2 regions of the Streptomyces sp. NPDC001493 genome follow, and region 2 is predicted to be linked to the other one. Evidence: riboswitches for the same ligand, from Rfam matches in the RefSeq annotation. Region 2 holds a riboswitch; the other holds the start of a gene.
What was found. A riboswitch is a leader RNA that binds a small molecule or an ion and turns the genes downstream of it on or off. The one in region 2 is predicted to bind S-adenosylmethionine.

Region 1: another riboswitch for S-adenosylmethionine. It lies ahead of thrC (threonine synthase); the one in region 2 lies ahead of ACWCWD_RS34180 (aminotransferase class V-fold PLP-dependent enzyme).

What each region holds. Positions count from the first base shown of each region.
Region 1 covers NZ_JBSFHV010000027.1:62,665-66,060, reverse strand. The annotation lists gene ACWCWD_RS30425 (MoaD/ThiS family protein) at 32-310, opposite strand; gene thrC (threonine synthase) at 340-1,632, opposite strand; SAM riboswitch class I at 1,651-1,778, opposite strand; gene ACWCWD_RS30415 (glucosyl-3-phosphoglycerate synthase) at 1,933-2,907, shown strand; gene ACWCWD_RS30410 (alpha,alpha-trehalose-phosphate synthase (UDP-forming)) at 3,108-3,396, shown strand, end outside.
Region 2 covers NZ_JBSFHV010000038.1:272-3,667, reverse strand. The annotation lists gene qcrB (cytochrome bc1 complex cytochrome b subunit) at 1-539, shown strand, start outside; gene trpD (anthranilate phosphoribosyltransferase) at 668-1,732, shown strand; SAM riboswitch class IV at 1,823-1,940, shown strand; gene ACWCWD_RS34180 (aminotransferase class V-fold PLP-dependent enzyme) at 2,113-3,396, shown strand, end outside.

The sequences.
Region 1 (3,396 bases), on a different contig from region 2:
GGACGACGGGGTCCCGGACCGGCCGTCGGGGTCAGCAGCCGCCGGCGACGGCGGGGATGATCGAGACGCCGGCGCCGTCCGGCGTGGCCGCCTGGAGGCCGCCCTCGAAGCGGACGTCGTCGTCGTTGACGTACACGTTGACGAAGCGGCGCAGCTTGCCCTGGTCGTCCAGGACGCGCGCGGCGATGCCCGGGTGGTCCTTCTCCAGGGACTCGATGACCTCGGAGAGGACGGTGCCCTCGGCCGAGACCTCGGCCTGGCCGCCGGTGTACGTGCGCAGGATGGTGGGGATGCGGACCTTGACGCTCATGGGGATTGCCTTCCTCGGTTCTCGGGTGGTCAGTGGGCCGCGAGGCCCGCGTCGCGGAACGCGTCCAGGCTCGGGCGGATGGTCGCCGACAGGCCGGTCGTCGGGGAGACGGCGTCCAGGGTCTTCAGGCCGTCACCGGTGTTCAGGACGACGGTGGTCAGGGTCGGGTCGAGCAGGCCGGCCTCGATCAGCTTCTGCGTCACGCCGACGGTCACGCCGCCCGCGGTCTCCGCGAAGATGCCCTCGGTGCGGGCGAGCAGCTTGATCGCGTCGACGACCTGCTCGTCGTCGACGTCCTCCACCGCGCCGCCGGTGCGGCGGGCGATGTCCAGGACGTACGGGCCGTCGGCCGGGTTGCCGATCGCGAGCGACTTGGCGATCGTGTTCGGCTTCTGCGGGCGGACCACGTCGTGGCCGGCCTTGAAGGCGGTGGAGACCGGGGAGCAGCCCTCGGCCTGGGCACCGAAGATCTTGTACGGCTTGTCCTCGACGAGACCGAGCTTGATCAGCTCCTGAAGTCCCTTGTCGATCTTGGTGAGCTGGGAGCCGGACGCGATCGGGATGACCAGCTGGTCCGGGAGCTGCCAGCCGAGCTGCTCGCAGATCTCGTACGCGAGGGTCTTCGAGCCCTCGCCGTAGTACGGGCGGAGGTTGACGTTGACGAAGCCCCAGCCCTCGCCCAGCGGGTCGCCGATGAGCTCGGAGCAGAACCGGTTCACGTCGTCGTAGTTGCCCTCGATGCCGACGAGTTCGCCGCCGTACACCGCGGCCATGACGACCTTGCCCTCTTCCAGGTCGTGCGGGATGAACACGCAGGAGCGGAAGCCGGCCCGCGCGGCGGCGGCACCGACCGCGCCGGCGAGGTTGCCGGTGGAGGAGCAGGAAAGGGTGGTGAAACCGAAGGCGCGGGCTGCCTCGACGGCGATCGCGACGACGCGGTCCTTGAAGGAGTGCGTCGGGTTGCCGGAGTCGTCCTTGACGTACAGGCCGCCGGTGATGCCCAGCTCACGGGCGAGGTTGTCGGCCTTGACCAGCTTGGTGAAGCCGGGGTTCATGTTGGGCTTGTCGGCGACATCGGCGGGCACCGGCAGCAGCGGCGCGTAGCGCCAGATGTTGTTCGGGCCGGCTTCGATGCGCTTCTTCAGCTCTTCGGGGGAGCCGCTCGGCAGGTCGTACGCCACTTCGAGCGGCCCGAAACAGGACGCGCAGGCGAAAATGGGACCGAGTTCGAAGCGTTCGCCGCACTCGCGGCAGGAAAGCGCACTGGCGGGACCGAGGTCCACGGACGTGCCGGAACTCGCTGCAACGGTCTGAACAGCCATGATGGCGGAGGCCCTTTCTCCTCATCTTCCTTGCGACGCATTTCGCCGCAAGACGGAATTGGCACCTTCCCCACCGTGGCCTCGCGGCCGGCGGGAGGGTTGCCGGGACTTCAACGGGCCGTTCCCTCAGTCCCTCTGGATGAGCGCTATGGCACTGGATCGTGCGATCCAGGCGTTTGTCCGCCCTCCGACCCCGACATGCGAAGGCAGTGAGCGTTGTTCAAGACTGTAACTGAAGCACCCGACGGTTGAGGTAGTAGTCCGAACCGCGAGATGGATCACATACAGGGAGTATCGCCCGTGCTGGAAGAGGTCGACAGCTGGCTGAACCGCCGTTCCTGGGCAGCCTCCGACCGCCCGCTGGACCGTCTCCTGGCCGCCAGGGACCGGAGCCCGCGGGGCTCCTCGGTGAGCGTCGTCCTGCCCGCGCTGAACGAGGAGGCGACGGTCGGCGACATCGTCCGGACCATCCGCCGCGAGCTGATGGAGAAGGTCCCGCTCATCGATGAACTCGTGGTGATCGACTCCGGCTCCACCGACGCCACCTCCGCCGTCGCCCGCGCGGCCGGAGCCCGGGTGGTGCACCGGGACTCCATCCTCCCCCGGATACCCGCCGTCCCCGGCAAGGGCGAGGTGCTCTGGCGGTCGCTCTTCGTGACCAGCGGCGACATCGTCTGCTTCGTCGACGCCGACCTCAAGGACTTCTCCGCCGACTTCGTCTCCGGCATCATCGGCCCGCTGCTCACCGACCCGGGCATCCAGTTCGTCAAGGCGATGTACGACCGGCCGCTGGAGACCGCGGACGGCCACGCCCCCGCCGGTCCCCCCGCGCAGGGCGGCCGCGTCACCGAACTGGTCGCCCGCCCGCTGCTCAATCTGCACTGGCCGAAACTGGCCGGCTTCGTCCAGCCACTGGGCGGCGAGTACGCGGTCCGGCGCCCGCTCCTGGAACAGCTCGCGTTCCCGGTCGGCTACGGCGTGGAACTGGGGCTCCTGGTGGACGCGCTGCACACCGTGGGGCTCGACGCCCTGGCCCAGGTGGACGTCGGGGTCCGCCGCCACCGCCACCAGGACGGGCAGGCGCTGGGGCGGATGGCCGCCGCGATCTACCGCACCGCGCAGCTGCGGCTCTCCCGGGGGCACCTGGTGCGCCCGGTGCTCACCCAGTTCGAACGCGACGAGGACGGTTTCCGGCCACGCACCTACGCGGTGGACACCGAGGAACGGCCGCCGGTCCGGGAGATCCCCGAGTACACCGCGAGACGCGCCGCCTGACCGGGGCCGGCCTCGCGTCGGGTGCACGGACCCGACACGGCACGAGACGCGGCCCGACCGGTCCCGGCCTCGCGCCGGTGCACCGCGAGACGTGCGGCCCGACCCGCCCCCTCGCCGAGCACACGGCACGCCCCGGCGCCCGACCCCGCCCCGGCCTCGAACACGTTTGGGGGGTTACGTATCGGGCTAGGTTCCGCTACATGGTCTCCGAGCACGCCGCCCAGGTCCTCGTCGCGTCCAACCGCGGCCCCGTGTCGTACACGCTGAACGAGGACGGTTCCCTCGACGCACGCCGGGGCGGAGGCGGGCTCGTCTCCGGGCTGAGCGCCGTCGACGACAAGGTGTGGGTCTGCGCCGCACTCGGCGACGGCGACCGCGAGGCGGTCCGGCGCGGCGTCGGCGAAGAGGGCGTCCGGATGCTCGACATCGACGCCTCCGTGCACGCCGACGCGTACAACGGCATCGCCAACTCCGTGCTCTGGTTCGTCC
Region 2 (3,396 bases):
AGCGCGAGCACCACATCCTGGACCGGCCGCGCAACGCGCCGACGCGCACCGCGTTCGGTGTCGCCTGGATCAGCTGGTACTTCGTCCTGCTCGTCGGCGGCGGCAACGACCTGTGGGCCACGCACTTCCACCTGTCGATCAACGCCATCACCTGGTTCGTGCGGGTCGGATTCTTCGTGGTCCCGGTGCTCGTGTTCATCGCGACGAAGCGGATCTGCCTCGGCCTCCAGCGCCGCGACAAGGAGAAGGTGCTGCACGGACGCGAGTCCGGGCTCATCAAGCGGCTGCCGCACGGTGAGTTCGTGGAGGTCCACGAGCCGCTCAGCCCGGGTCAGCTGCACACCCTCACCGCGCACGAGCAGTACACCCCGCTCGAAATCGGCCCCACGGTCGACGAGAACGGTGTCGAGCGCAAGGTCTCGGCCCTCACGAAGCTGCGCGCCAAGCTCAGCAAGGGCTACTACGGCGAGCACAACCAGATCGCCAAGCCCACCGTCGAGGAGTACAAGGAGATCACCAGCGGCCACGGTCACCACTGATCGCCTGAACTGATCGCCACAGCGAAGAGCCCCGTCCATTCGCCGGACGGGGCTCTTCGTCGTTCCCGGGCCCCGATAGGGTGGACGGACACCCCCCTTTCCGGCTGTGGAAAATCTTGGAGCGGACCATGAACGTTGTGACCCCGAACGGCGGCGACAGCGCGGCGGACCGTTCCTGGTCCGGCGTACTGACGCCCCTGCTGCGCGGCCAGGACCTCGGCGCGGACGACACCGCCTGGGCCATGGACCGGATCATGAGCGGGGACGCCACCGACGCGCAGATCGCGGGCTTCGCCATCGCGCTGCGGGCCAAGGGCGAGACGGTCGCCGAGGTGAGCGGCCTGGTCCGCGCGATGTACGCGCACGCCCGCACCATCGAGGTGCCCGGGCCCTCGGTCGACATCGTCGGCACCGGCGGCGACCTCGCGAAGACGGTCAACATCTCCACGATGTCCGCGATCGTGATCGCCGGAACGGGGGCCAAGGTCGTCAAGCACGGCAACCGGTCCGCCTCCTCGGCCAGCGGCGCCTCCGACGTCCTGGAGAAGCTGGGCGTCAACCTGGAGCTGACCCCGCAGCGGGTCGCCGAGGTGGCCGCCGAGGCGGGCATCACCTTCTGCTTCGCGGTGAAGTTCCACCCGGCCCTCCGGTACGCGGCCAAGGCCCGCAAGGAGCTGGGTACCCAGACCACCTTCAACATCCTCGGCCCGCTCACCAACCCGGCCCACGTCCGCGCCCAGGCCGTCGGGGTCGCCGACCTCAGGATGGCGCCCATCGTGGCCGGCGTCCTGGCCGAGCGCGGCAACTCCGCGCTCGTCTTCCGCGGCGACGACGGACTCGACGAGCTGACCACCACCGCGACCTCCCGGGTCTGGGTGGTCCGGGACTGCGAGGTGCGCGAGGAGGCCTTCGACCCGCGCCACGTGGGGCTGGAGCTGGTGCCGGTCGAGGCGCTGCGCGGCGCCGACCCCTCGTACAACGCGGACGTCGCCCGCCGGGTGCTGGACGGCGAGAAGGGGGCCGTGCGCGAGGCGGTGCTGCTGAACTCGGCGGCGGCGCTGGTGGCGCTGGACCCGGGCACGGGCACGCTCACCGAGCAGATCGGCGCCAAGATCGCCGCCGCCGCCGAATCCATCGACTCCGGGGCCGCGCACCGCGCGCTGGAACGCTGGGTGGCGGCCAGCAACGCCTGAGCACCGCTGCCCGTACGTGCACGAAGGGGCGCAGTCCGTATCGCGGACTGCGCCCTTGCGTTCGTGGGCACGTGTGGCAAGATGCTGGCAGGTCATGAGTGACAGCGACTACGGCCCCGGCCCGCTGTCCGGCAACCCTCCGTCCGTGGCGGGGTGCCCCGGGTGAAGACCAGGCCGTAGGCAGCGAGGTCTGCGGCAAGCGCGGGCCCCTCGGCATCCTCGAATGCCAGCCCCCGGGGTCCTGGTCCCTAGGGAGCCTCTTGTGAGCACGCGAATGCGATAGGGCGCAACGCCCTTCTCCGCACCTCCTTCACCTTTGCACCGTGCTGCCGCGTACCCGCCGGCTCGGTGAATTCGCCTGCGTATTACGGGAGTTCGTCATGTCCGTGTCTTCTGCTGCCCTCAACACCTCCGAGTCCGCCGCCGCTGCCTCCGCCGACGCGGACTGTGCCCCGCTGCCGGTGCTCGGCAAGGACGTCACCGTCCCCCTCGTCACCGGGGGCGAAGTCACCTACGCGGCCCTCGACTACGCGGCCAGCGCCCCGGCGCTCCAGCGGGTCTGGGACGACGTCGCCGCCTACGCGCCGTACTACGGCAGCGTGCACCGCGGCGCCGGCTACCTCTCGCAGCTCTCCACCGACCTCTTCGAGAACAGCCGCGTCACCGTCGCCGAGTTCCTCGGCTGCCGCCCCGGCGACCAGGTGATCTTCACCCGCTCGACCACCGACTCCCTCAACCTGCTGGCGGCCGTGATCCCGGCCGACTGCGAGGTGTTCGTGTACGAGACCGAGCACCACGCCTCGCTGCTGCCCTGGCGCGACGCCAAGGTCACCTACCTCAACGCGCCGCGCACCCCGCAGCAGGCCGTCGAGACCCTGGAGCGCGCCCTCGCCGACCGCGACCCGTACGGCCCGGCCCTCGTCTGCGTCACCGGCGCCTCCAACGTCACCGGCGAGCTGTGGCCGGTCAAGGAACTGGCCGCCGCCGCCCACGCGCACGGCGCCCGCATCGTGCTGGACGCCGCCCAGCTCGCCCCGCACCACCCGGTGGACATCGCCGAACTCGACGTCGACTGGGTCGCGTTCTCCGGCCACAAGCTCTACGCCCCCTTCGGCTCCGGCGTCCTCGCCGGCCGCGCCGACTGGCTCCAGGACTCCGAGCCCTACCTGGCCGGCGGCGGCGCCTCGAAGAAGGTCGCCCGGCGCACCGACGGCGGCGTGGACGTGGAGTGGCACACCACCGCCGCCCGCCACGAGGCCGGTTCGCCCAACGTCATCGGCGTCTACTCCATCGCCTCCGCCTGCAAGGCCCTCACCGAGGCCGGCTTCGACAAGCTCGTCGCCCGCGAGCAGCGGCTGGTCGCCCGGGTCCGCGCGGGTCTCGCCGAGGTGCCGCAGGTCAAGGTGCTCTCGCTCTTCGGCGACGACGCCCCGCGCGTCGGCGTCATCTCCTTCGTGGTGGAGGGCTGGAACAGCTCCCACTTCGCCGCCGCGCTCTCCGCCGAGTACGGCATCGGCGTCCGCGACGGCCTGTTCTGCGCCCACCCGCTGGTCCGCACCCTGCTCGGCAGCGACCCGCAGGACCCGGGCGAGTGCGGCGCGCCGGAGGCCGAGCCGGGCGAGCGCTCCCTGAACGCCATCCGCGTCAGCTTCGGCGCCGGTACG